2 regions of the Streptomyces sp. NPDC060000 genome follow, and region 1 is predicted to be linked to the other one. Evidence: predicted binding sites of a transcription regulator. Region 1 holds the regulator's gene; the other holds the start of a gene.

Region 1 (14,242 bases):
TGCCGTGGCGCGACGGCGCGAGGGGGAGCGCGGCGCCGCGGGTGTCGCGCGGGGCGGGGGCGGAGCCCGAATGCTCGGATTCCGCCCCTCAAGCGTGCGTCATCGAACACGCGCGTGCACATGCGTAGCACGGTTCTCGGCAAGGACGGCCCACTTCGGTAACCCACCGCTCATGGCCGGGACCGGTCTGTCACCCTGTGGACATCCGAACTGTCCGGGGAGCTGCGCATGGGGGCCATTCCGACGCAACGGGAGACCGCCTCCCGTGCCCACGGCGCGCCCGCGCCCCCGAGTGCGCTCCCGTCCACCCGCGCGACCCTGACCGGAAGTCCCCTCGCGCCCGGCGCCGCCCGCGGGCTGGTGCGCGCCGCGCTGACGGAGTGGGCCGGCCTCGGCCTGCTCGGTGCCGAGGAACCCGGCGAGCGCCTCACACAGGACGCGGCACTCGTCGTCAGCGAGCTCGTCACCAACGCCGTCGTGCACGCCGGCACCGACGTCGGGCTGGAATGCCGGCTGGAGGAGGACCCCGAGCACCCCGGCGGCAGCCGCGCGGTCGTCGTCGAGGTCTGCGACCACCACCCCTCCCGCGCCCCTCGTGACGGCGCCCTCGAACCGTCGTACGGGACGCCGGAGTACGGCCGCGGTCTGCGCCTGGTCGCCGCGCTCGCCGACGCCTGGGGGGTGACGTACCGCAGGGGGGCGAAGACGGTCTGGGCCCGGCTGCTGCCGACGACCGCCGAGCCCGACGAACCCGTCCTCACCTTTCACCCCGGCCGCCTGCTCGACGGGTCCCCCGACCACGCCCTCGGCCCTGCTCCCGCTGCCGCGCCGGGTCTGCTCGAAGCCCTGGCCCCCGAGCCCCGGCCGGTCGGGGGCCAGGACCGGGACTGGCTCAACCGCGGTGCCCTCTCGTTCCTCGCGGAGGCGTCCGACCTGCTCGCCGGGCAGCTCGACGAGGATCTGGTGGCCGCGCTGACCGGCCAGCTGCTCGTGCCGCGGCTCGCCGACTGGTGCGCGGTGTGGCTGGAGGACGAGGTGAGCGGGCGCGGTGAGTGGGCCGGCGGGCCCGGGCCGCGGCTGGCCCGGGTCTGGCACGGCTGCGAGAGCCGGGTCGAGGAGCTGCGCCGGGCCCTGGAGAAGGATCCGCCGTGTCCGCCCGACGGCGGTCCGCGCTCCGGGCCCGAGCCCTTTCCCTGGCCCGGCGCGGTGCTTGGCCCGCACGGCGCGGCCCTCGCGTACCGGCTGATCGCGGGCGGCCGGCCGCTGGGCACCCTGGTCATCGGGCAGACCGGACTGCCGGCCTTCCCCGACGAGGTCACCGGGCTCGTCGAGGATCTCGGCCGCCGGGTGGCGCTGGCGATCGGCGCGGCACGTCAGTACGCCCGCCAGGCCACCATCAGCGCCGTTCTGCAACGGGGGCTGCTGCCCGGCGCGGTCGCCGAGATCCCCGGGGTGCGCAGCGCCCTCGTCTACGAGCCCCGCGAGCAGGGCGGGCCGAGCGGCGACTTCTACGACCTGTTCCCGGCGGGGGACGGCCGCTGGTGCTTCGCGGTGGGCGATGTGCAGGGCAAGGGCCCGGAGGCGGCCGTCGTGATCGGTCTGGCCCGCCCCTGGCTGCGGCTGCTGGCCCGCGAGGGGTACGGCGTCGCCGACGTCCTGGACCGGCTCAACCAGCTGCTCCTCGACGACGCGACCGAGGTCGCCGACGCCGCCGCCCGCGCCTTCGTCGGCCCCGCCGGGCCGGGAGACGGCCCGCAGACCCGCTTCCTCTCCCTCCTCTACGGCGAACTGGCCCCCTTCGAGGGAGGCGTCCGCTGCACGCTCGCCTCCGCCGGGCACCCGCTGCCGCTGCTGCTCGGGCCGGACGGCTCGGTCGCCACGGCCGGGCGTCCGCAGACCCTCCTCGGGGTCATCGAGGACGTCATGTACACCTGCGACAGCCTGGAGCTGCGGCCCGGCGACAGCCTGTTGTGCGTCACCGACGGCGTCACGGAACGGCGGTCGGGCTCCCGGCAGTTCGACGACGAGGACGGCCTCGCCGCCGCGCTTGCGGGCTGCGTCGGACTGGACGCGGAGCGGCTCGCGGAGCGGATCCGGCGACTGGTGCACGAGTTCGGCGAACAGCCGCCCGAGGACGACCTGGCGCTGCTGGTACTGCAGGCGGAATAGACACCGCCCCGGCCCATCCACCCGGACCCATCCCCAGGACCCATCCACCCATCCCCCATGCCCAGCCGCGCAGGCCCCGTCGGGCCTCCACCCAGGCCCAGTCGGTTCTCCACCCAGGCCCAGTCGGGCCTCCACCCAGGCTCCTCGGTCCGGGCCGGCCTCCGTCGGCGGGCAGGTGAGGGCCGTGGGCGGCGGGTGGGCGGGGGAGACGGGGTGGCCGGAGTCACGGATGTATCGTCCGGTTTGTGCTGAAGGCGACGAATGCCGCATCCGACCCGCCCACCCGTCGACGCGTTCTGATCGTCGGCGCGGGGTTCGGGCTGACCGTGACCGCCTGTGGCCGTGACACCGAGCCGCCCGAGGACGCCCGCGGGCCCGGCTTCCACGGGCTGCGTCAGGCCGGGGTGACGACCCCGCGCCAGTCCACCGTGCTGCTCCTCGCGTACGACCTCGATCCCGCCCTGCGGGGCGCGGCGGGCGCGCGTGAGCTGAAGGCGGTGCTCGGCACGTGGACGAACGCCCTCACGCAGACGCTGGGGTCGGCCGGCTCGCGCGCCGCCCGTCTCACCGCCACCCTCGGTGTCGGCCCGGCGCTGCCGGCGCGCCTCGGTCTGCGTGCCCCGGCCGCCCTGCGCGATCTGCCGCCGTTCACGGGTGACCGTCTCGACCCCGCCCGCTGCGGCGGCGATCTGCTCGTACAGCTCTGCGCCGACAGCGCGGAGACCACCGAGGCGACCGCCGAGACCCTGACCCAGCTGGCCGGGGACACCCTGCGCCCACGCTGGCGGCAGGACGGTTTCCTGCCCCCGTCCCCCGGCGGCGGCACGCCGCGCAATCTGCTCGGCTTCAAGGACGGGCCCGCCAACCCCACCCCCGAGGAGTGCGAACGCTGGGTGTGGTCGGGCAACGCCACCTTTCTCGTCGTACGCCGGATCCGGCTGCGCATCGAGGACTTCGCGCGGCTCGCCGAGCACCGGCAGGAGGAGATCGTCGGCCGTCGGCGCGAGACCGGCGGCCCGCTGGACGGCGGCCCCGAGGAGGCCGGGGCCGACCTCTCCGCCAGGACCCCGCAGGGCGCGTACGTCACCCCGGCGCGAGCCCATGTCCGGACCGTCGACCCCCGCCTCGACGCGGGGGCCCGGATGCTGCGCCGCGGCTACTCCTACGCCGACGGCCCCACCGACCAGGGCCTGCTGTTCCTGGCGTTCATGCGGGACCCCGCGCTGTTCGCCCGGGTGCAGCGCCGGATGGCCGCCCAGGACGAGCTGAGCGGCTTCGCCGAGGCCCGGGGCTCGGCGGTGGCCTACATCCTGCCGGGGGCCCGCCCGGGACACCCGCTCGGAGCGGAGCTGCTGGGCTGAAGGTCGGCCCGGTGCCCGTACGGTGCCAGTGCCAGTGCCAGTGCCGGTGCCGGTGCCGGTCCCCGCGCCGGGGTCGGGGCGGGGGCGGCGGGTGTGGTGCGGGCGTGCGGGACAATGGGCGGTATGCCTTCCGCACTTCCCGACGGTGAGCCGGTCCCCGACGACGGCGCACTCCCCACGCACGCGCTGGCCGGCGCCGCCGACCGCCCCCTCGGGTTCTATCTGCACGTCCCGTACTGTGCGACCCGCTGCGGCTACTGCGACTTCAACACCTACACCGCGACCGAGCTGCGCGGCTCCGGCGGTGTGCTCGCCTCCCGCGAGAACTACGCCGACACCCTGATCGACGAGGTCCGGCTGGCCCGCAAGGTCCTCGGCGACGACCCGCGCGAGGTCCACACGGTCTTCGTCGGCGGCGGCACGCCGACCCTGCTGGCCGCCTCCGACCTGGTACGGATGCTGGGCGCGATCCGCGAAGAGTTCGGTCTCGCGGCGGACGCGGAGGTGACGACGGAGGCCAACCCGGAGTCCGTCGACCCCGCCTATCTGGCCACCCTGCGCCAGGGCGGCTTCAACCGGATCTCCTTCGGCATGCAGAGCGCCCGGCAGCATGTGCTGAAGGTCCTCGACCGCACGCACACCCCCGGCCGGCCCGAGCGGTGCGTGGCCGAGGCCCGGGCGGCGGGCTTCGACCACGTCAACCTGGACCTGATCTACGGCACTCCGGGGGAGTCGGACGACGACTGGCGGGCCTCGCTGGACGCCGCCCTGGGAGCCCGCCCCGACCATGTCTCGGCGTACGCGCTGATCGTCGAGGAGGGCACGCAGCTCGCCCGCCGGATCCGCCGGGGCGAGGTCCCGATGACCGACGACGACGTCCACGCCGACCGCTATCTGATCGCCGAGGAGACCCTCTCCGCGGCGGGCTACGAGTGGTACGAGGTGTCGAACTGGGCCACCTCGGAGGCGGCCCGCTGCCTGCACAACGAGCTGTACTGGCGCGGCGCCGACTGGTGGGGCGCGGGCCCGGGCGCGCACTCCCACGTGGGCGGCGTGCGCTGGTGGAACGTCAAACACCCGGGGGCCTACGCGGCGGCGCTCGCGGCGGGCCGGTCGCCGGGGGCCGGACGCGAGCTTCTGCCGGACGAGGACCGGCGGGTGGAGCGGATCCTGCTGGAGCTGCGGCTGCGGGAGGGCGTACCCCTGGACCTGCTGCGGCCGCAGGGGCTCGCGGCATCGCGGCGGGCCCTGGCGGACGGGCTGCTCGACAGCGGTCCCTACGAGGAGGGGCGCGCCGTGCTCACCCTGCGCGGGCGGCTGCTGGCGGACGCGGTGGTGCGGGACCTGGTGGACTGAGCCCCGGAACCGGCGGACGGCCGGGGACTCAGGACACGGTCACGAAGTCGATCAGTTCCTCGACCCGCCCCAGCAGCTCCGGCTCGAGGTCCCGGTAGGACCCCACCCGCTTCAGGATCGCCTGCCAGACCGCCCCGGTGTTCTCCGGCCAGCCCAGTGCCCGGCACACGCCCGTCTTCCAGTCCTGGCCGTGCGGTACCCGCGGCCAGGCCTCGATCCCGACTGCCGACGGTTTCACGGCCTCCCAGATGTCGATGTACGGGTGGCCGACGACCAGGGCGTGCTCGCTCGTGACCGACCGCGCGATGCGCCACTCCTTCGTGCCGGGGACGAGGTGGTCCACCAGGACGCCCAGCCTGGCGTCCGGGCCCGGCGCGAACTCGGCGACGATCGACGGCAGGTCGTCCACGCCCTCCAGGTACTCCACGACCACGCCCTCCACGCGCAGGTCGTCGCCCCACACCTTCTCGACCAGCTCGGCGTCGTGCCGGCCCTCGACGTAGATACGGCCGGCGCGGGCGACACGCGCGCGTGCGCCGGGGACGGCGACCGAACCGGAGGCGGTACGGCTGGGACGTACGGGACCGCCGGAGGGAGGCCGTACGAGGGTCACGACCCTGCCCTCCAGCAGGAAGCCGCGCGGCTCGAGCGGGAACACCCGGTGCTTGCCGAAGCGGTCCTCCAGGGTCACCGTGCCCGCCTCGCAGCGGATCACCGCCCCGCAGAACCCGGTGCCGGGCTCCTCCACCACCAGGCCGGGCTCGGCCGGGACCTCGGGGACCGGCTTCGGCTTCTTCCAGGAAGGGGTCAGGTCGGTGTGGTACTGGCGCATTCGGATGACGATAGGAGAAGTCCGGGGCCGGTCAGGGCGACACGCCGAAACGGGCGCTCAGGGCGTCCCGTTGCGCCCGTACGAAGGCGGCGTCCACCACCGCCCCGTGACCGGGTACGTACAGCGCGTCCTCGCCGCCGAGATCGAGGAGACGGTCGAGGGCGGCGGGCCAGTGGGACGGTACGGCGTCCGGTCCTGCCTGCGGCTCGCCGGACTCCTCGACGAGGTCGCCGCAGAACACCGCCCCGGGACTGCCGGGGACGAGGACCACCAGGTCGTGGGCGGTGTGACCGGGCCCGACGTTCGCCAGCAGGACCTGTCGGCCGTCGCCCAGGTCGAGGGTCCACTCGCCGGAGACGAGGTGCCGGGGCCGGACGAGCGTGTCCGCGGCCTCCGTCGCCGCCGCCTCGTCGAGACCGTTGCGCACCGCGTCCGCCCGCAGCTCCTCGGCCGGCACGGTGTCCACGCCCACCGCCCCGAAGACCTCCGCGCCGGCGAAGGCCGCCGCACCGAACGCATGGTCGAAATGCGGGTGGGTGAGCGCGAGATGGGTCACACGGCCACCGGCGAGTTCCTCGGCGTGGGCCCGCAGCCGCACCCCCTCCGCCAGGCTCGATCCCGCGTCGATCATGAGGACCGCACCCGCCCCGACGACCAGCCCCGCCGTGCAGTCCCAGCCCGGCAGCCGGACCCGCCCCACTCCGGCCGCGACCCGCTCCCATCCGAGCTCTTCCCAAGTCACCGTCATACCGCGACGCTAGCCCTACGACGTTGCGCCAGGGGCCTACCTTGCCCCGGGTGTACCCCACAGCCGTACACTGGGCCGGGGAACGCTGGCACTCGGATGTGAAGAGTGCCAGGCGAGGCACCCAGGGGACTGGGGACGACTGCTGGAGGTGTGCGCGCGATGCTGAGTGAACGCAGGCTCCAGGTGCTGCGCGCCATCGTCCAGGACTACGTCGGCACCGAGGAACCCGTGGGGTCGAAGGCGCTCACCGAGCGGCACAGCCTCGGTGTCTCCCCGGCGACGGTCCGCAACGACATGGCCGCCCTGGAGGACGAGGGGTACATCGCCCAGCCGCACACCAGTGCCGGGCGGATCCCCACGGACAAGGGCTACCGGCTGTTCGTCGACAAGCTGGCCGGCGTCAAGCCGATGACCGGTCCCGAGCGGCGGGCCATCCAGAACTTCCTCGACGGCGCCGTCGACCTCGACGACGTGGTGGCCCGGACCGTACGGCTGCTCGCGCAGCTCACCCGGCAGGTCGCCGTCGTGCAGTACCCGTCCCTGACCCGTTCGACCGTGCGGCACGTGGAGCTTCTCTCGCTCGCGCCCGCGCGCCTGATGCTCGTGCTGATCACGGACACCGGGCGGGTCGAGCAGCGGATGGTGGACTGCCAGGCACCCTTCGGGGAGACCTCGCTGGCGGATCTACGCGCGCGGCTCAACAGCCGGGTCGCGGGCCGCCGGTTCGCGGACGTGCCGCATCTGGTGGAAGATCTGCCGGACGCCTTCGAGGCCGAGGACCGAGGCACGGTCACGACGGTGCTCTCCACTCTGCTGGAGACGCTCGTCGAGGAGAACGAGGAGCGGCTGATGATCGGCGGTACCGCCAATCTGACCCGCTTCGGACATGACTTTCCCCTCACCATCCGGCCCGTTCTGGAGGCACTGGAGGAGCAGGTCGTGCTCCTCAAGCTCCTTGGCGAGGCGGGGGATTCGGGCATGACCGTACGCATCGGTCACGAGAACGCCTATGAGGGACTCAACTCCACTTCCGTGGTGTCGGTCGGCTACGGTTCGGGCGGCGAGGCAGTCGCCAAGCTCGGCGTGGTCGGACCGACCCGCATGGATTACCCGGGAACGATGGGAGCGGTACGCGCAGTGGCACGGTACGTCGGACAGATCCTGGCGGAGTCGTAAGTGGCCACGGACTACTACGCCGTCCTCGGCGTGCGCCGCGACGCGTCGCAGGAAGAGATCAAGAAGGCCTTCCGGCGGCTCGCACGCGAGCTGCACCCGGACGTCAATCCGGATCCGAAGACCCAGGAGCGGTTCAAGGAGATCAACGCCGCTTACGAGGTGTTGTCGGATCCGCAGAAGAAGCAGGTCTACGACCTCGGCGGCGACCCGCTGTCGCAGTCGGGGGGCGGTGGCGCGGGCGGCTTCGGCGCCGGTGGCTTCGGGAACTTCTCGGACATCATGGACGCGTTCTTCGGGACGGCGTCGCAGCGCGGTCCGCGCTCGCGCACCCGGCGCGGCCAGGACGCGATGATCCGGCTGGAGATCGACCTCGAGGAGGCGGCCTTCGGCACCACCAAGGACCTCCAGGTCGACACGGCGATCGTCTGCACCACGTGCAGCGGCGAGGGCGCCGCCCCCGGAACCACGGCCCAGACGTGCGACATGTGCCGCGGCCGCGGTGAGGTGTCGCAGGTGACACGGTCCTTCCTGGGCCAGGTCATGACCTCGCGCCCGTGCCCGCAGTGCCAGGGCTTCGGCACCGTGGTGCCGACCCCGTGCCCGGAGTGCGCGGGCGACGGACGGGTGCGGTCGCGCCGCACGCTGACCGTGAAGATCCCGGCCGGTGTCGACAACGGCACCAGGATCCAGCTCGCGGGCGAGGGTGAGGTCGGCCCCGGCGGCGGCCCCGCCGGTGACCTGTACGTCGAGATCCACGAGTTGCCGCACGCGATGTTCCAGCGGCGCGGTGACGATCTGCACTGCACGGTGACGCTGCCGATGACCGCGGCGGCGCTCGGCACCAAGGTGCCGCTGGAGACGCTGGACGGGATGGAAGAGGTCGACATCCGGCCCGGCACCCAGTCCGGCCAGTCGATCCCCCTGCACGGCCGGGGCGTCACGCATCTGCGCGGCGGGGGGCGTGGTGACCTCATCGTGCATGTCGAGGTCCAGACGCCGAGCAAGCTCGACCCCGAGCAGGAGCGGGTGCTGCGGGAGCTGGCCAAACTGCGGGGTGAGGAGCGGCCCATCGGGCAGTTCCAGCCCGGGCAGCAGGGGCTGTTCTCCCGGCTGAAGGACGCGTTCAACGGGCGGTGACGGTGGCTGCGCGGGGGCTGTTTCCGCCCCCGCCGCCCCTTCCCCTCCCGCCCCTGGGGGCTGCGCCCCCAGACCCCCGCTTCGGCGCTGAACCGGCGGCCTCGTCCTCGAGTTCCCCCTGAGAGGGGACCCCCGGACGGGCTGAAGAGCTGGCACGTGCCAATGGGAAGGGCCGATTCGGACTTGTTCGGAGGACGTGACAACATGCCGTCATGTCCTCCGCACTGACCGATCTCTTCCCTCATCCGATCGTGCAGGCCCCCATGGCGGGCGGTGTCTCCCTCCCGCGGCTGACGGCCGCCGTGTGCGAGGCCGGTGGGCTCGGATTCCTGGCCGCCGGGTACAAGACGGCGGACGGCCTGTACCAGGAGATCAAGCAACTGCGGAGCCTCACGACCCGTCCCTTCGGCGTGAACCTCTTCATGCCGCAGCCGGAGAACGCGGAGAGGGGCGCCGTCGAGGTCTACGCCCACCAGCTGGCCGGTGAGGCCGCCTGGTACGAGACCGAGCTCGGCGACCCGGACAGCGGCCGCGACGACGGCTACGACGCGAAGCTCTCGGTGCTGCTGGACAACCCGGTGCCCGTGGTGTCGTTCCACTTCGGCGTCCCGAGCGGCGAAACGCTGGCGTCCCTGCGGCGCGCGGGAACGTTCACCCTGGTCACGGCGACCACCACCGAGGAGGCCCTGGCGGTGGAGCGGGCCGGCGCGGACGCGGTGATCGTGCAGGGCGTGGAGGCCGGCGGGCACCAGGGCACCCACCGGGACAACCCCGAGACCGACGGCTCCGGCATCGGACTGCTCGCGCTGATCGCCCAGGTCCGCGGATCCGTGAACCTGCCGGTCGTCGCCGCGGGCGGGCTCATGCGCGGCAGCCAGATCGCCGCGGTCCTCGCGGCAGGCGCGAGCGCGGCCCAGCTGGGCACCGCGTTCCTCGTCACGCCCGAGTCCGGCGCGCACGCCCTGCACAAGCAGGCGCTGACCAACCCCCTCTTCGTGCGCACCGAACTGACCCGCGCCTTCTCCGGCCGACCGGCCCGCGGCCTGGTCAACCGCTTCCTGCGCGAGCACGGCCCGTACGCGCCCGCCGCCTACCCGGAGGTCCACCACCTCACCGCGCCGCTGCGCAAGGCGGCCGCGCGGGCGGGCGACGCGCAGGGCATGGCGCTCTGGGCGGGACAGGGCCACCGGCTGGCCCGCGAGCTGCCCGCCGGGCAACTGGTGGAGGTCCTGGTGTCCGAAATCGCCGCGGCCCGGACAGCGTTGTCGGAGTACCCGGCCGGTGACGGCGGTCTCTCATGACCGCGCCCGTCTTCGTCGTCGACGAATTCCCGGCCTCCCGCTCCACGATGGTGCTGGACGGCCCCGAGGGCCGGCACGCCGTCTCCGTGAAGCGGCTGCGGACCGGCGAGGAGGTCGTCCTCACCGACGGCGCCGGACGCTGGGCGCGGGGCGAGGTCGCCGCCGCGGAGGGCAGGGACCGGCTGGTGGTGAGCCTGGGAGAGGTGATCGAGGAGCCCGCCGAGTCGCCCCGGATCACCGTCGTCCAGGCCCTGCCGAAGGGCGACCGGGGTGAGCTGGCCGTCGAGACGATGACCGAGACCGGCGTCGACGCGATCGTGCCGTGGGCGGCCTCGCGCTGCATCACCCAGTGGAAGGGCGAGCGCGGCGCGAAGGCGCTCGCCAAGTGGCGGGCCACCGCCCGCGAGGCCGGCAAGCAGTCCCGCCGGGTCCGTTTCCCCGAGGTCGCCGAGGCGTCGACGTCCCGGCAGGTGGCGGCGCTGCTCGCCCGGGCCGACTTCGCCGCCGTCCTGCACGAGGACCGCGACTACGGCAGTGCGCCCCTCGCCACCGCCGAACTCCCCACCGGGGGTGAGATCGTGCTCGTGGTGGGACCCGAAGGGGGCGTCTCGCCCGACGAGTTGGCGCTCTTCGAGGAGGCGGGCGCGAAGGCGTACCGGCTCGGGCGGAGCGTCCTGCGCACCTCGACAGCCGGTACGGCGGCCGCGTCCCTGATCATGGGCAGGACCGGTCGCTGGTCCTGACCCCCATCGGTCCGCCCATCGGGAGAAAACCGTGGAATTCGCCCAAGTAAGGCTGCTGGTCACCGACTTCGCCGCCTGCTACCACTTCTACGCCGACGTCCTCGGGCTCAAGCCGCAGTCGGGGGCGGAGCACGGACCGTACGAGAAGTTCTCTCCCGCTACCGGCTCGACGGGGATCGCCATCCAGGACCGGGCGATGATGGCGCGGGTGCTCGGCGAACTGGGCGGTGCGGCGAACGGTCACCGGTCCCTGGTGGCCCTGCGCGTCGACGACCTGGACGCCACCTGTGCGCGGATCACCGCCCGCGGCGCCACCCTGATCCACGGCCCCGCCCCGATGACCGACCGGATGCGCGTCGCCCACCTCAAGGACCCTGAGGGCAATCTGGTGGAACTTCAGGAGTGGCTCCTGCTGATTGGCTGAGCGCGACGGTGGTGAACAACTCCCAGCCGTTCAACTCCCCTTCCAGTGGCAGCAGTTCCCGATTGACGGCCTCGTCGACCAGGGCGCGCACCACACCGGGTCTGTTCAGGTTGAGGTGATGGTGGCGGTCGCCCACCCCGCCGCTGTGCCCGTAGGCGACGCTGCCCACGTAACGCCCTTCACCGGCCTGGAAGACGATGTGGGTGCGCACGCCGTCCCGGTGCAGGGTGAGGACCTCCTGGCACGGCCGTCCGTCCCCGTGCCGGTGGCGGACCGTCCACACATAGGTGGTCGACTCGTCCACGACGAGGGTCCTCCGGCGCCGTTTGTCGTTCATGCCTCCACGGTAGAACCCGCGCGGAATGTGACCGCATACGGGCTACCGCACCGCCTGCCCGAGTGGCACGCTGCCGTCCATGGGGGCATTGAGGCGTATTTGGCTTCTCCCGGTGGTGGCCGGGGCGGCGATCGGCGTCGTGGCGTGCGAGCCGGGCGGGTTGAGCACCATGTCCGTGGCGTACACCACCGACGAGGCCGCGACGGCCGAGATCCAGCGGCGGGACGTGGACGTGCGCTGGCTGACCTGCACGGCCCAGTACAAGGACCAGCGGAAGGCGGGGACCGTCGCCTCCGTGGACTGCCGGGGAAAGACCGCCGACGGGCGGGACATCACGGTCAAGGGGCAGGTCGCACGGGCGGTCGACGGGGCCTGTGTACGGGGGGATCTCACCGCTGTCGTCGGCAAGAAGCAGTTGTTCCGGGTGAGCGGGCTCGGTGACTGCAAGTCCGCGACGCCCTCGCCGGTCAGCCCGTCCGGTTCCGCCCGCCCGGGCGCCCGCCCGACGGTCACCGTGACCGTCACCGTCACCGAGACGATGGGCGGAGGCGGGAACGGAGGCGGCGGAGGGAAGTGATCGAAAGCCCTGACCTGCGGTCCCGCCCTTGCATACAGTGATCCGGTGACCCAGTCCGCGACGCCTGCCGCATACCTCCGATTCCCCCACCTGCACGGCGACTTGGTGGCCTTCACCGCCGAGGACGACGTGTGGCTGGCCCCCCTCGACGGCGGGCGCGCCTGGCGCGTCAGCGCCGACAACAGGCCGGTGACCCTGCCGCGTATCTCACCCGACGGCACCATGGTCGCCTGGACCTCCGCCCGCGACGGCGCCCCCGAGGTGCACATCGCCCCCGTCGACGGCGGCCCGTCGACCCGGCTGACGTACTGGGGGAGCCGGCAGACCCGGGTGCGGGGCTGGACCCCGGACGGTCAGGTCCTCGCCGTCAGCACCCACGACCAGGCGACCCTGCGACGCAGCTGGGCCCGCGCCGTCCCCGTCGACGGCGGCCCGGCGACGACCCTGCCGTACGGGCCGGTCGGCACGGTCGCCCACGGCCCGCACACCGTGCTGCTGTCCGCGTCGATGGGCCGCGAGGCCGCCCACTGGAAGCGCTACCGGGGCGGTACGGCGGGCAGGTTGTGGATCGACCGGGAGGGCGACGGGGAGTTCGTCCGGCTGCACGAGGAGCTGGACGGCAACATCGAGTACCCGGTGTGGGCAGGGGAGCGCTTGGCGTTCCTGTCCGACCACGAGGGCACGGGGGCCCTGTACTCCTCCCTCGCCGACGGGTCCGACCTACGGCGGCACACCCCCCTCGAAGGCTTCTACGCCCGGCACGCCGCCGGTGACGGCACCCGGGTCGTGTACATGTCCGCGGGCGAGCTGTGGCTGCTCGACGACCTCGACGGCGCCGAACCGCGTCGGCTCGACAGCCGCCTCGGCGGGCAGCGCGCCGACCGCCGCCCCTACCCGGTGAGTGCCGCCCGGTGGCTGGGCGCCGCCGCACCCGACCACACCGCGCGCGGCAGCGCCGTGGAGGTACGCGGAGCCGTGCACTGGGTGACCCACCGCAGCGGACCGGCCCGCGCGCTCGCCGCCGAACCCGGCGTCCGGGCCCGGCTGCCGCGCACCTTCCGCACGGAGGGCGAGGAATGGGTCGTGTGGGTGACGGACGCCGAGGGGGAGGACGCGCTGGAGTTCGCCCCGGCCACCGGGCCGGCCCCCGGCGCCTCCCCGCGCCGGCTCGCCGCCGGACGGCTCGGCCGGGTCCTGGAGCTCGCCATGGCGCCCGACGGCAGCCGGGCCGCCGTCGCCGCGCACGACGGGCGGCTGCTGCTCGTCGAGCGGGAGTCCGGTGAGGTCCGCGAGGTCGACAGCAGCCCCGACGGCGAGGTGTCCGACCTGGTCTTCTCACCCGACTCGGCATGGCTGGCCTGGTCGCACCCCGGGCCGCGCCCGCTCAGCCAGCTCAAGCTCGCCAACGTCACCGACCTGTCGGTCACCGAGGCGACCCCGCTGCGCTTCCGGGACTACGCGCCCGCCTTCACCCTCGACGGCAGGCACCTCGCGTTCCTCTCCGCGCGCGCCTTCGACCCGGTCTACGACGAGCACGTCTTCGATCTCTCCTTCGTGGCCGGCGCCCGCCCGCACCTCATCACCCTCGCGGCGACCACCCCGTCCCCCTTCGGCCCGCAGCGGCACGGCAGGCCCTTCGAGGCCCCCGACAAGGACGAGACGCCCGACAGCGAGGGCATCCCGACCACCCGTATCGACCTCGAAGGCCTCGCCGACCGGATAGTCCCCTTCCCGGTGGAGGCCGGCCGCTACTCCGGCCTCGCCGCGGCGAAGGACGGCGTCCTGTGGCTGCGGCACCCCGTGCGCGGTGTCCTCGGCGCCTCCCGCGCCACCCCGGACGACCCCGACCCGCACACCGAACTCGAGCGCTACGACCTCGCCCAGCAGCGCATCGAACACCTCGCCGCCGACGCCGACGGCTACGAGGTCAGCGGCGACGGCAAGCGGCTGCTGCTGTGGACCGACGGCAAGCTCAAGGTCGTCCCGAGCGACCGGCGCGCCTCGGGCGACGAGGACAGCGACAGCAACATCACCGTCGACCTCGGCCGGGTCCGCCGCAGCGTCGACCCAACCGCCGAGTG
Region 2 (14,242 bases), on a different contig from region 1:
CCTGGCTCAACAGCTGCCTTAGAGACCGGTGGCCGGCCCAGTACTCGGGTCGGCCACCGTCCCTGTGCGGGCGGACGTATCAGGCGAGTTGGGGATCCACCACCCAGTCCCCCTTGCGCATCACGCCCCTGAGCTCGAAGTTCTCGTCCAGCAGGACCAGGTCGGCGTCCTTGCCGGGCTCCAGTGAGCCCACCCGGTCGTCGATGCCCAGCAGCCGGGCCGGGTTGGCGGACAGGGCGGCCACCACGTCCTCGACCGGCAACCGGTCGATCGTCACCGACCGCTGGAAGGCGCGGTCCTGGGTGAGGGTCGAGCCCGCGATCGAGCCGCCCTCCACCAGCCGGGCCACGCCCTCGCTGACCTCGACCTCCAGCGGGCCGAGCAGATAGCGGCCGTCGCCGATGCCGGCCGCGTCCATCGCGTCCGTGATGAACGCCACCCGGCCCGGGCCCGCGTGATGGAACGCCAGCCCCAGGGCGGCCGGGTGCAGGTGGGTGCCGTCGTTGATGAGCTCGACCGTCACCCGCTCGTCCTCGAGGAGCGCGGCGATCGGGCCGGGGGCGCGGTGGCCGAGCGGCGGCATCGCGTTGAAGAGGTGCGTGGCCACGGTGGCTCCGGCCTCGATGGCCTCGACCGTCTGCTCGTACGTCGCGTCCGTGTGCCCGACGGCGGCGATCACACCGTGCTCGGCGAGCAGTCGTACGGAGTCCAGGCCGCCGGGGAGTTCCGTCGCCAGGGTGACCATGCTCGCCCGGCCGCGCGCCGCGTCGATCAGTTTGCGCACCTGCGCCGGGTCCGGGTGGCGCAGCAGTTCCTCGGAGTGCGCGCCCTTGCGGCACGGCGAGATGAAGGGGCCCTCGAAGTGGATGCCGGCCAGGTCGCCCTGCTCGGCCAGCTCGCTCAGCAGGCCGGCCTGCCGGACCAGGAAGTCCATGTCGTCGGTGACGGTCGACGCGACGAGGGTGGTGGTGCCGTGCAGACGGTGGGTGTGGATTGCCTTCTGGACCTCCTCGGCCGTGCCGGAGAAGGAGGCTCCGCCGCCGCCGTGGTTGTGCAGGTCGATGAAGCCGGGGACCAGCCAGTGGCCCGTCACGTCGATGACCTTCGCGGTTCCCTGCTGGGTCCCGTGCGAGGTCTCGTGCGGGGCTTCGGCGGTGATCTTCGTGCCGTCGATCGTGAGGCGGCCGTGGGGGACCGTACCCGTGGGGAGTACCACCCTCGCGCCGGTGAGTACCTGCCTCCGGGCGCCGGTCGCGGGCCGCGGATGCGTTGTGGCAGGTCGCGCGGTTCCCCGCGCCCCTGGGGGGGTGGCCATCAGGGGGTTACCTCCGTACGGTCGGTTGAGTTGAGGAGATCCCAGGCCAGTAGGCCCGCGCCCAGGCAGCCCGCGCTGTCGCCCAGGGCCGCCGGCACAATGTCCGGCAGTTTCTGGAAGGTCACCCGTCGGCGGACCGCGTCGCGCAGCGGGGTGAACAGGGTCTCGCCCGCCTCCGCGAGGCCGCCGCCGATGACGAGCGTGCGGGGGTCCAGGAGGGTGAGCGCGGTGACCAGGCCGTCGGCGAGCGCGTCGACGGCCGTCTGCCAGACCCGGACGGCGTTCGGGTCGCCGGACGTGACGGACTTCGCGCAGTCCGCGGCGTCCGCCTCCGGGTCCCCGCAGGCGGCCGCCCACGCCTCGCTCACCGCCGCCGCCGACGCGAACCGCTCCAGACAGCCGTGCTGCCCGCACGGACACGGGCTTCCGCCCGGCCGTACGACGATGTGGCCGATCTCGCCCGCGAAGCCGTGCGCACCCGCCTCCACCCGGCCGTCGACGCCGATCGCGCCCGCGATGCCGGTGCCGAGCGCGACGAACAGGAACCGGTCCGCGCCCCGGGCCGCCCCGATCCGGCCCTCGGCGAGGCCGCCGGTGCGCACGTCGTGCCCGAGGGCGACGGGAGTGCCGAGGCGTCCGGTGAGCAGCTCGCGCAGGGGTACGTCCCGCCAGCCCAGGTTGGCGGCGTAGGCGGCGACGCCGTTCGCCTCGTCGACGATGCCGGGCACGGCGACGCCGGCCGCGGCGGCGGGCTCGCCGAACCGCAGGGCGCCGTGTTCGCGCAGGTCGGCGGCGAAGTCGAGGATGCCGGCGACGACCGCGTCGGGTCCCCGCTCACGGCCGGTGGGCCGGCGGGCCCGGTGCAGCAGTGTGCCGTCCGCGCCGACCAGGGCGGCCTTCATCCCGGTGCCGCCCACGTCCAGGGCGATGACATGTCTCACGGTGACAGTGTGGACCGAGGAACCGCGAGAGGTCTAGTCCACTCACGCCTCTTGGGGGTACCGTGCCGCCGCGGAGGCCCGAAAGAGGTCTAGTCCACATGGGTGGTGTAGACCTTAATCCGAATAGCGATCCATTGGTATGAGCAATCAGTTGGGAGCAGTGCGGTGCAGCGGCGGGCACGGAAGTCAGCAACGATCACGGGAACCATGGCGGGGGTGTCCGTACTCGGCATGGCCGCGGTCCTCACCGGCTGTGGACTGTCCTCAGGCTCCGACGACGTCACCCTGAGACTGGTCGCCGCCGACTACGGCAACAGCAGCGCCAACAGCTCGAAGAAGTACTGGGACCAGCTCGTCGAGGCGTACGAGAAGAAGCACCCCGGCATCACCGTCGACGTGACCGTCTACTCCTGGAACGACGTGGACGCCGAGGTCAAGAAGATGGTCGACGCGGGCAAGGCGCCCGACATGGCCCAGATCGGCGCGTACGCCGACTACGCGGCCGCCGACCGGCTCTACAAGGTGAGCGACGTGCTCTCCATCCCCGTCGAGGCGGACTTCGTGCCCCAGCTCGCCAACGCGGGCGAGGTCCGGGGGGTGGAGTACGGCATGCCGTTCGCCTCCTCCACGCGGCTGCTGTTCTACAACAAGACCCTCTTCGCGAAGGCCGGCATCACCCCGCCGACCACCTGGGCCGAACTCGCCGAGGACGCCAAGGCGCTCAAGGACGACGGCGTGAAGTACCCCTACGCGCTGCCTCTCGGGCCCGAGGAGGCGCAGGCCGAGACCCTTCAGTGGCTGCTCAGCGGCGGGGGCGGCTACACCCAGACCGTCAGCGCCTACAGCCTCGACTCCACCGAGAACGTCGAGACCTTCGACTGGCTGAAGGACGACCTGGTCGGCAAGGGCCTCACCGGGCCGGTCGCGCCGGGCAAGCTGAACCGGGCCGCCGCGTTCGCCGCGTTCACCGCCGGCGACGTGGGCATGCTCAACGGGCACCCCTCACTGATGAAGGCGGCCGCCGCCACGGGCGTGAAGTTCGGCATGGTGCCGATGCCCGGCGTCAGCGGCCCGAGCAAGGTCTCGATGGGCGTCGCCGACTGGATGACCGCCTTCAAGCAGAACGGACACGGCGAGCAGGTCGGCGACTTCCTCGACTTCGTCTACAACGAGAAGAACGTGCTGGACTTCTCCCGCGAGTACGACCTGCTCCCGGTCACCGCCTCGGCCTCCCTGGTCATGGGCGCGGCCGAGCAGGACGCCGACCTCAAGCCGTTCCTGGACGAACTCCCGCTCTCCGAGACCTACCCGGTCGGACGGACCTCGTGGGCGAAGGTCAGCGCGGAGATCAAGAAGCGCGTCGGCCAGGCCGTGGCCCCGAACGGCGACCCGTCCGCGGTGCTGGGCGAACTCCAGACCACGGCCAGCACGCTGGACACCACCTCCGGCGGCTGAGCCCCCGGGCCGTCGGGCCACCGGGCCACCGGGGCTGCCGAGCCACCGGGTCCGCCGGGCTGCCGGTCCGCCGGGTCCGCTGGGGCTGCCGGGGCTGCGGGGCTGCCCGGGCTGCCGGTCCGTCGGGCCGCCGGGTCCGCTGGGGCTGCCGGTCCGCCGGGTCCGCTGGGGCCGCCGGGGCTGCCGGGCTGCCGGTCCGCCGGGGCTGCCGGGCTGCCGGTCCGCCGGGTCCGCCGGAGCTGCCGGTCCGCCGGGTCCGCCGGAGCTGCCCGGGCTGCCGGGTCCGCTGGGGCTGCCGGTCCGCTGGGGCTGGCGGGGCTGCCGGGGCTGCCGGGCTCCCCGGGCCGCTGTCGGTGGCGGGCGTTACGGTGCGGACATGGAGCGTGCGGACAGGGAGCGGGGAGCGGAAGCGGACGGGCTGGGGGCGGGGGAGCGGGACATCCTCGCCCTGGAGCGGCGCGGGTTCTCCGGCGCCGGCGCGAAGGAACGGGCGATACGCGAGGAACTGGACCTGTCCCCGGTCCGCTACTACCAACTCCTCAACGCCCTCCTGGACGACCCCAGGGCCCTGGCCCACGACCCGGTCACGGTGAACAGACTGCGCAGGGTCCGCGAGACGAGGCGGGGAGAGCGGCAGTAGCGACAGTAGAGGCGGGGGGAACGCCGGTCACGGGCGCGCGTTGGCTATGGTCGCCGTATGGGCAGCCACGAGACGCACTCCACGGAACCCGCACCCCTCACCCTCCCCGTTCCGGTCACCCCGGCGGGCCGCGACGCGCTCGACGCGATCGTCGGCCGGCCGTCCACCACCCTCGTCGCGCTCGACTTCGACGGCACCCTCGCCCCGATCGTCGAGAACCCGGAGGACGCCCGGGCGCACCCCGACGCCGTCCCCGCGCTCGCGGCCCTCGCCCCGAAGGTCGCCGCGGTGGCCGTCGTCACGGGGCGGCCCGCCGAGGTCGCCGTACGGCACGGCGGATTCGCCGGGGCCGAAGGACTGGAGCACCTCTGCGTCCTCGGCCACTACGGCGCCGAACGCTGGGACGCCCGCACCGGCACCCTCAGCGCCCCCGCCCCGCACCCGGGAGTGGCCGCCGTCCGCGCAGAGCTCCCGCGGGTCCTGGCCGCCGCCGGGGACCTGCCGGGCGTCTCGGTCGAGGAGAAGGGCGGCCGGGCCGTCGCCGTCCACACCCGCCGCGCCGACGACCCCCAGGCCGCCTTCGAGGCACTGCGAACCCCCCTCACCGAGCTCGCCGCCCGGCACGGCCTGATCGTCGAACCCGGCCGGATGGTCCTGGAGCTGCGCCCGCCGGGCATGGACAAGGGCGTCGCCCTGCTGGAGCACGTCCGCGAGACCGGCGCGCGCTCCGTCCTCTACGCCGGTGACGACCTCGGCGACCTGCCCGCCTTCGCCGCCGTGGAGAAGCTCCGCTCGGAGGGCGTCCCCGGGCTGCTGGTGTGCAGCGGCAGCACGGAGGTCGGCGAGCTCGCGGAGCGCGCGGACCTCGTCGTAGACGGGCCCGCCGGGGTCGTGCGGCTGCTGCGGCAGCTGGCCGCTCAGCTCGGCTGAATCTCCCGCAGGGCGGTCAGCTGGTCCAGGAACCACTTGGCCGGAGGGAGCGCGGTCGCCGCCGCGGCCAGCCGCTTCGTGCGCTCGGCCCGCTCCTGCGGCTTCATGCTCAGCCCCTCGTGCAGGGCACGGGCGGTCTCCAGCACGTCGTAAGGGTTCACCGTGATCGCGTCCTCGCGCAGCTCCCAGTACGCCCCCGCCTCCCGGGACAGGACCAGCGCGCAGCCCTCCTCGGAGATCACCGGCACCTCCTTGGCGACCAGGTTCATGCCGTCGCGGATGGGGTTCACCAGGGCCACGTCGGCCAGCCGGTAGGCGGCCAGCGAGCGGGCGAAGTCGTCCTTGAGGTTCAGCAGGACCGGGGTCCAGCCGGGCGTGCCGTACTGCTCGTTGATCTCCTCGGACAGGCGCTGCACCTCGGCCATGTAGTCGCGGTACACGGCGAGATCCTGGCGGGAGGGGTAGGCGAACGCCACGTGGACGACCCGCTCACGCCACTCCGGGTGGTCCTCGAGCAGCTGCCGGTAGGCCAGGAGGCCGCGCACGATGTTCTTCGACAGCTCGGTGCGGTCGACGCGGACGATCGCCTTGCGCCCCTCACCGATCTCCGTACGGAGCGCCGCAAGCCGCTCGTCGACGTCCGGCCGGTGCGCGCGCTCGCGCAGGAACTCGGCGTCCGCGCCGAGACCGTGCACGCCGATCTGCGTCTTGCCCGGTCCGCCAGCGAACTCCGTACAGCACGCGGTGAAGGCGTCCGCCCAGCGCCGGGTGAGGAAGCCCAGGCGGTCCGCGCCGAGCATCCCGTGCAGGAGCTGCTCGCGGATGTCCGTCGGCAGTAGCGCGAAGTAGTCCACCGGCGCCCACGGCGTGTGCGAGAAGTGCCCGATGCGCAGGTCGGGGCGGAGCTCGCGGAGCATTCCGGGGACCAGACACAGGTGGTAGTCCTGGACCAGGACCGCCGCGCCGTCCGCCGCCTCCTCGGCCAGCGCCTCCGCGAACGCCCGGTTGTAGGTCTCGTACGACGCCCACTGGCGGCGGAACTCCGCGTCGAAGGCGGGCTCCAGCGGCGTCTGGTAGAGCAGGTGGTGGATGAACCACAGCACGGAGTTGGCGATGCCGTTGTACGCGTCGGCGTGCACGTCGGCCGGGACGGCCAGCATGCGCACGCCCTCCTCGCCGACCCCGCGCCGGACCGCCTCGCGGTCGCCTTCGGAGAGCGCAGAGCACACCCAGAGGGCACCCGCGTCGGGCCCGATGGCCGACAGGCCGGAGACCAGCCCGCCGCCGCCGCGTTTCGCGTGCAGCGAGCCGTCCTCGCCCAGCTCGTAGGAGACCGGGCCGCGGTTGGACGCGACCAGCACCTCGGCGGCCCGGGCAGCAGTGTCGTGCGTGGAAGCCATAAGCCTCAACCTAGCCCGGTCTGTAAACGCTCAAACGTACGGTCGCACTGCGTGGACGGACCGTATCCGGCCGTATATCGGCGCTGTCGCCGCCACCGCCCGGTATCACCGTCATAGCGGCCGGTATCGCCGGTATTTCCGGATTCGCCGTATACGGCCCGTCCCGAGGTCACGCGACCTTGCGCGTCGCGTACTCCGCGATCTCCGCCATCGGCGGCCGTTCCTCGGTGTCCACGGAGTAGGTACGCGGCTCGAAGCCGTTCGCGCTCCGTTCGAACTGGGTGAGGGACGGGCGGATCAGATGCCCGCGGGCCAGCCGGAGCTGGGCGGTGCGGTAGATGGCCGCCGCCATCCGGCCCAGTGCCTGGCCGTCCTGGTGGCGGTGCTTGCGCACGCCCACGTCGACCTGGGCGAGGGCGTCCAGGCCCACCAGGTGCAGGGCGTCGACCAGCATGCCCAGCTCCACGCCGTAGCCGACGGGGAAGGGCAGCTGCTCCAGCAGGCCGCGACGGGCCGCGTACTCGCCGCCGAGCGGCTGCACGAACCCGGCCAGCTGCGGCCAGTGCATGTTGAGCAGCGGCCGGGCCATCAGCTCGGTGACCCTCCCGCCCTGGCCGGCCGTCCTGCCGGAGGCGGGCGAATCCAACTCCGTGCCCAGCGGACGGTCGTACATGCCCTTGACCAGGTCCACCCCGGGATCGGTGAGCAGCGGGCCGACGATCCCCGAGACGAAGTCGGAGGAGAACTCCCTCAGATCGGCGTCGATGAAACAGACGATGTCCCCGGTGGTGACCAGTAGCGAGCGCCACAGGACCTCGCCCTTGCCGGGCATGGCCGGTATGCGCGGCAGGATGTCGTCCCGGTGGACGACCCGCGCGCCGGCCGCCGCGGCCACCTGCGACGTACGGTCGGTCGACCCCGAGTCGACGACGACGATCTCGTCGACGAGCGGGACCTGGTGCATGAGGTCGTGCCGGATGATCGCGACGATGTCACCGACCGTCTCCTCCTCGTTCAGCGCGGGCAGGACGACGGACACCGACTGGTTCGTGGCGCGCTTCGCGGCCAGGATCCGGTGCAGCGGACGGTCGGTCAGGGACCAGGAGCGGGTGGTCAGCCAGCGCTCAGTTTCTTGCAGCACAGTCTGCGGCTCCTCACTGTCGTGATCACACCGGGTGCACGGAAGGTGACCGTGTGATCCATCTCGCGGTTCGGACGGCTATCTCAACTGTCCAGGCCTTCGGTTACAGTCTTGAACAACGCGGATGACCATCACATGTCCGAGGTCGCCCGCGTTCACAACTTCATACCGCTCATCCAGAGGGGCAGAGGGATACGGCCCGATGAAGCCCCGGCAACCCTCCAGCCGGTCTCGTGACGAACACTGATCCACTTCGGTGAACGCTCAGCGAGGCTCCCGGCTCGGGAAGGTGCCAAATCCGTCTCACGGCGAAGTGCGTCGTGAGGAAGATGAGGAGAAAGGGCCTCGCCTCAATGGCTGCGCAGACTGTTGCAAGCACGACCGCTGCAAGCACGACCGTTGCAAGCACCACCGACTCTACGACGACCCCCGCTGTCGACCTCGGTCCGGCCACCGCGTTGAGCTGCCGCGAGTGCGGTCACCGCGTGCCCCTCGGCCCGGTCTTCGCCTGCGAGGAGTGTTTCGGCCCGCTCGAGATCGCGTACGACTTCTCCTCCTACGACACGGAGGAGCTCCGCAAGCGCATCGAGGCGGGACCCGCGAACATCTGGCGCTACGCGCCGCTGCTGCCCGTCCCGGCGGACGTGGCCGACAAGCCCAACATCAACCCCGGCTGGACCAAGCTCGTGCAGGCCGACAACCTCGCCCGTGAGCTGGGCGTCGACGCCGGCAAGCTCTTCGTCAAGGACGACTCCGGCAACCCGACGCACTCCTTCAAGGACCGCGTCGTCGCCCAGGCCATCGAGGCCGCCCGCGCGTTCGGCTTCACCACGCTCTCCTGCTCCTCCACGGGCAACCTGGCCGGTGCGGTCGGCGCGGCCGCCGCCCGGGCCGGCTTCCGGTCCTGCGTGTTCATCCCGCACGACCTGGAGCAGGGCAAGGTCGTCATGGCCGCGATCTACGGCGGCGAACTCGTCGGCATCGAGGGCAACTACGACGACGTCAACCGCTTCTGCTCCGAGCTCATCGGCGACTCGGCGGGCGAGGGCTGGGGCTTCGTCAACGTCAACTTGCGGCCGTACTACGCCGAGGGTTCCAAGACGCTGGCGTACGAGATCTGCGAGCAGCTCGGCTGGCGGCTGCCGGACCAGTTGGTCGTGCCCATCGCCTCCGGTTCGCAGCTCACGAAGATCGACAAGGGGCTCCAGGAGCTGATCAGGCTCGGGCTGGTCGAGGACAAGCCGTACAAGATCTTCGGCGCGCAGGCGGAGGGGTGCTCCCCGGTGTCCGTGGCCTACAAGGCCGGGCACGACGTCGTGCGCCCGCAGAAGCCGAAGACCATCGCCAAGTCGCTGGCCATCGGCAACCCGGCGGACGGCCCCTACGTCCTCGACATCGCGCGTCGGACGGGCGGCGCGGTGGAGGACGTGAACGACGAGCAGGTGGTCGACGCGATCAAGCTGCTGGCGCGGACCGAGGGCATCTTCGCGGAGACCGCCGGCGGGGTGACGGTGGGTGTGACGCGCAAGCTGATCGAGAACGGTCTTCTCGACCCGACGCTCACCACCGTCGTGCTGAACACGGGTGACGGTCTGAAGACGCTGGACGCGGTGGCCGGCACCGGTCTGACCGCGACCATCCGGCCGAACCTCGACTCCTTCCGAGAGGCCGGCCTCGCGTCATGAGCGGGGCGCTCCGCTGTAAGACCGTAGGTGAGCGGTGGGCCGGTGCCGACCGGTCGCGCCCACGCGGCGGCAGCCGCACGATCCACACGGCCCCGCGCCCCTGAGACCGACTACCCGACCGGAGACCACAAGACATGAGCGTCAACGTCCGCATCCCCACCATCCTGCGCACCTACACGGGCGGCAAGGCCGAAGTCAGCGCCGAAGGAGCCACCCTCGGCGAGGTCATCTCCGATCTCGAGAAGAACCACACCGGCATCGCCGCCCGCGTCCTGGACGACCAGGGCAAGCTGCGCCGGTTCGTCAACGTGTACGTGAACGACGACGACGTCCGCTTCGAGCAGGGCCTGGAGACGGCGACCCCGGACGGCGCGGGCATCTCCATCATCCCCGCGGTCGCCGGCGGCTGAACGATTGCTGTCCTACGTCTCTCCGACGTTGGACGACGGCTGGACGGTGACGGAACGGCCGACGATCGATGACTGACCGTCGTTCACTACCCATCGGTAGTAACCGTCGGTAACAGCGATTACCGAGTGTTCATCGAATTGCCCTCTCCGCGATAGAAGCGGAGGGGGCAATTCAGTGTGGTTGAGCGCGGTACAGTTGGGGAACCCGGGCCCGATCACCGGATCCGGTGCATTTTATTTCCGCCTCGAGCCCGACAAGAAGCAGCCAAAGTGCGTGCCTCTTTCGTGGCATTTGCGGCCTTCGTGGGGCCCGACTTGCCCTCAATTCAGGCGAATTCTCGCCACATTCCGGATCCCGCGCGTCCGGAATTCTCGTCCGACTGACCTGTTGCAGACGGCAGTTGGACAGATACATTCGGCCGCGGTCGACGCGTTCCGGCGCACGCCCCCAAGCCAACCGGGGGGTGAGGTCTGACCCGGATCCGCGAAGTGCGGATCTGTGCAAGGGCCAGTAATAGGGGAGTTAGGCATGGCTCAGGGCACCGTCAAATGGTTCAACGCGGAGAAGGGGTACGGCTTCATCGCGGTCGACGGTGGTGCGGATGTTTTCGTCCACTACAGCGCGATTCAGATGGACGGCTACCGCACCCTGGAAGAGGGTCAGCGGGTCGATTTCGAGATCTCGCAGGGTCAGAAGGGGCCGCAGGCGGACATGGTCCGTCTCGCGACCGGCTGAAGCACGCGCCGACTGCCAGCGTCGTTCTTCTGTACGTCTGTCGAAGGGCTCGCACCTCCTGGGGGGTGCGAGCCCTTCGGCTTGTCCGGGGTCTGTCCGAGGGTTCGGTCGGGACTCGTCCGGGCGGTCCGGAGACGTCCGGCGGGAGCGTCCGGAAGGGCGCCCTTCCGGTGGAGGCGCTTGCACTCTCCTGGGTCGAGTGCTAATCATTGGCGTTAGCACTCTGAAGGTGAGAGTGACAACGAGGATCGGGTCGGTGAGGCCCGCAGGCCAGGTGGGGCAAGGAACCACGAGGCCGGCGAGCCGTCCGTCGCGGGCGCCAGCGCGGTCCGGAGCAATCCACCCCAGTCCGGGAGGACCACTTCACATGGCCAAGATCATCGCGTTCGACGAGGAGGCACGGCGCGGCCTCGAGCGCGGCATGAACCAGCTCGCGGACGCCGTGAAGGTGACGCTCGGCCCCAAGGGCCGCAACGTCGTCCTCGAGAAGAAGTGGGGCGCCCCCACGATCACCAACGATGGTGTTTCCATCGCCAAGGAGATCGAGCTCGAGGACCCGTTCGAAAAGATCGGCGCAGAGCTGGTCAAGGAAGTCGCCAAGAAGACGGACGACGTCGCCGGTGACGGTACGACCACCGCGACCGTCCTCGCCCAGGCCCTGGTCAAGGAAGGCCTGCGCAACGTAGCCGCCGGCGCCAACCCGATGGCCCTCAAGCGCGGTATCGAGAAGGCCGTCGAGGCCGTCTCCGGTGCCCTGCTCGAGCAGGCCAAGGATGTCGAGACCAAGGAGCAGATCGCCTCCACGGCCTCCATCTCCGCCGCCGACACCCAGATCGGCGAGCTCATCGCCGAGGCGATGGACAAGGTCGGCAAGGAAGGCGTCATCACCGTCGAGGAGTCCCAGACCTTCGGTCTGGAGCTGGAGCTCACCGAGGGTATGCGCTTCGACAAGGGCTACATCTCGGCGTACTTCGCCACCGACATGGAGCGTATGGAGGCCGTCCTCGACGACCCGTACATCCTGATCGCGAACTCCAAGATCGCCAACGTCAAGGACCTGCTCCCGCTCCTCGAGAAGGTCATGCAGGGCGGCAAGCCGCTGCTGATCATCGCCGAGGACGTCGAGGGCGAGGCCCTGTCGACGCTGGTCGTCAACAAGATCCGCGGGACCTTCAAGTCCGTCGCGGTCAAGGCCCCGGGCTTCGGCGACCGCCGCAAGGCGATGCTGAACGACATCGCCATCCTCACCGGTGGCGAGGTCATCTCCGAGGAGGTCGGTCTCAAGCTCGAGAACACGACCATCGACCTGCTCGGCAAGGCCCGCAAGGTCGTCATCACCAAGGACGAGACCACCATCGTCGACGGTGCCGGTTCCTCGGACCAGGTCGCCGGCCGGGTCAACCAGATCCGCGCCGAGATCGAGAACAGCGACTCGGACTACGACCGCGAGAAGCTGCAGGAGCGCCTGGCGAAGCTCGCCGGCGGTGTCGCGGTCATCAAGGCCGGTGCCGCCACCGAGGTGGAGCTCAAGGAGCGCAAGCACCGCATCGAGGACGCCGTCCGTAACGCGAAGGCCGCCGTCGAGGAGGGCATCGTCGCCGGCGGTGGCGTGGCGCTCATCCAGGCGTCCTCCGTCTTCGAGAAGCTGGACCTCGAGGGTGACGAGGCGACCGGCGCCAACGCCGTGCGCATCGCGCTCGAGGCCCCGCTGAAGCAGATCGCCGTCAACGGTGGTCTCGAGGGTGGCGTCGTCGTCGAGAAGGTCCGCAACCTGCCCATCGGTCACGGCCTGAACGCCGCGACCGGCGAGTACGTCGACATGATCGCCGAAGGCATCATCGACCCGGCGAAGGTCACGCGCTCTGCCCTGCAGAACGCCGCGTCCATCGCCGCGCTGTTCCTCACCACCGAGGCCGTCATCGCCGACAAGCCGGAGAAGGCGTCCGCGCCGGCCGGCGGCGGCATGCCGGGCGGTGACATGGACTTCTGATCGACCTCACGGTTGATCGCCTGTCCTACAGGCCGAAGGCGGTACTTCCCGGAAACGGGGGGTGCCGCCTTCGGGCGTTTCAGTCGGCGTAGTCCTTCAGCTCCTCGGTGTCGAGGGTGACGCTCACCGGAGCGGGAAGCGGCACGGTGGCACCCCAGGGTAGGAGTCGGACTGCTGGTAGCGGCCGTCCTTGGGCTCGCTGAACACGACGATCGTGTTGTGGTCGCGGTCGATGAGGAGGTAGACGGGGATGTCGGCCCCGGCGTAGCCGACAGGCTTGTCGATACGGTCGCGCTGGTCGGTGTCCCTGTCGTGGGAGGTGATCTCCACGGCCATCAGGATGCCGTCGGCCGCAGACCATTCCGTGCGGCCCTTGAAGTGGCCCTTCGGCGCGAGCGCACCGTCCGTGCGGGCCCGGCCCTTGCGGTATGCCTCGGCTTTGACGCCGGACTCGGGGTATACGCGCAGATCAGGGCGATGTTGCATGCACTGTTCCTGAAGCCGGACGAAGATCTCGCCATGGTTGCCGTCCGGTATGGCCTTTACGACTACCTTCCCGTTGATGTACTCCAGCCGCACGGTCTCGGGAGCCGCCTCGGCCAGTTCCTCGAACTCCTCGACGTCGAGCGGCCCGTGCCGGATGCACAGCCTCCCGCCGAGGAACTCCAGCCGGTTGCGTAGCTCCCTCGGAGCCTTGTCGACGAGTTCCTCGAAGTCCTCGACGGACATCTGCGGGCGTTCAGCGGTGTCAGGGGTCATGGCGTCGCCTCCTTCCTTCCATCGTGCCCGGGTGTGGTCTCGTCGGACCGTGGGAGCTGTCATACGGGTGTCCTCTCCTGTTGTCGCAGGGACATCGCCGCACAGATCTCCGTCGCGCGGGCGTGGATGGCCGCAGCGGGCAGGAGGGACGCATTGGCGTGGGCGCGTTCCCCCCGGCAGCCGCTGCATACGCCCCCCGGCAGCGCCTCGGGGCGGCCCGGGACACGACACTCCGCGCACTCCAGCATCCGGCGGGGCGGCCGTGGGGCAGGCGGCTCCGGTGGGAGTTTGTCCGTCAGACGGCGGCGGAGCAGGGCCGCCGGACTGTGGACGGGAGTGGGCAGGCCGGCGGTGAGAGCGGCGAGGAGCGTGTCTTCGGTGGCCCCGCGGGCGAACCACTCCTCCACCAGCGGGGCGAGCTGTGCGCAGTCGGCGGCGGAGAGGGAGAGGGCGGGTGCCGTGCGGCCGAGGGCGGCGAGCAGGATGTGGGCGCGGGAGCGGGTGGCGGGCCGGGCTCGTTCGGGGTCCGGCGCGTCTTCCGGTACGTCACCTCGCGTGAAGGTCGCCCACCAGCCGTCGTCGCGCGCGGTACGGGTGAACCACGTTCGGGTGATCCAGCGGGACTCGCCCGAAGCGGTTGCCACTCGTTCCCGGCCCCGCCTCAGGTGCCCGGCCTGCTGGATGCGGTTGAGGGCCGTGCGGAGGGCGCACTGTCCGTACGGGAGCTGCTTGGCCAGCGTCTTCACCGAGATGTCGGTGCCGTCGGGGAGGCGGTCGAGGTACGCGGCGATGGCCGCCTCGCGGGGCGGGAGGTGTGCGAAGTCGTGACGGGTGCGGGGG

The links. Region 1 encodes HrcA, which represses chaperone genes, less so after heat shock. Its sites were predicted from a motif close to TTNGCACTCNGNNNNNCNGAGTGCNAA; they were not measured.
Region 2: a site for HrcA is predicted at 10,833-10,859, ahead of groL (chaperonin GroEL). Genes of this name have one in related genera too.

What each region holds. Positions count from the first base shown of each region.
Region 1 covers NZ_JBHWUU010000009.1:125,445-139,686, reverse strand. The annotation lists gene ACFWBB_RS07925 (SpoIIE family protein phosphatase) at 229-2,169, shown strand; gene ACFWBB_RS07920 (Dyp-type peroxidase) at 2,415-3,530, shown strand; gene hemW (radical SAM family heme chaperone HemW) at 3,654-4,886, shown strand; gene ACFWBB_RS07910 (DUF3097 domain-containing protein) at 4,915-5,718, opposite strand; gene ACFWBB_RS07905 (MBL fold metallo-hydrolase) at 5,750-6,466, opposite strand; gene hrcA (heat-inducible transcriptional repressor HrcA) at 6,626-7,642, shown strand; gene dnaJ (molecular chaperone DnaJ) at 7,643-8,779, shown strand; gene ACFWBB_RS07890 (nitronate monooxygenase) at 8,992-10,080, shown strand; gene ACFWBB_RS07885 (16S rRNA (uracil(1498)-N(3))-methyltransferase) at 10,077-10,823, shown strand; gene ACFWBB_RS07880 (VOC family protein) at 10,855-11,247, shown strand; gene ACFWBB_RS07875 (hypothetical protein) at 11,189-11,584, opposite strand; gene ACFWBB_RS07870 (hypothetical protein) at 11,664-12,161, shown strand; gene ACFWBB_RS07865 (S41 family peptidase) at 12,207-14,242, shown strand, end outside.
Region 2 covers NZ_JBHWUU010000089.1:6,681-20,922, reverse strand. The annotation lists gene nagA (N-acetylglucosamine-6-phosphate deacetylase) at 80-1,315, opposite strand; gene ACFWBB_RS35365 (ROK family protein) at 1,315-2,256, opposite strand; gene ACFWBB_RS35360 (ABC transporter substrate-binding protein) at 2,464-3,711, shown strand; gene ACFWBB_RS35355 (DUF3263 domain-containing protein) at 4,088-4,351, shown strand; gene otsB (trehalose-phosphatase) at 4,409-5,281, shown strand; gene ACFWBB_RS35345 (trehalose-6-phosphate synthase) at 5,269-6,681, opposite strand; gene ACFWBB_RS35340 (glucosyl-3-phosphoglycerate synthase) at 6,851-7,822, opposite strand; SAM riboswitch class I at 7,992-8,158, shown strand; gene thrC (threonine synthase) at 8,176-9,507, shown strand; gene ACFWBB_RS35330 (ubiquitin-like small modifier protein 1) at 9,642-9,917, shown strand; gene ACFWBB_RS35325 (cold-shock protein) at 10,447-10,653, shown strand; gene groL (chaperonin GroEL) at 11,021-12,643, shown strand; partial or broken gene ACFWBB_RS35315 (Uma2 family endonuclease) at 12,723-13,372, opposite strand; gene ACFWBB_RS35310 (hypothetical protein) at 13,462-14,242, opposite strand, start outside.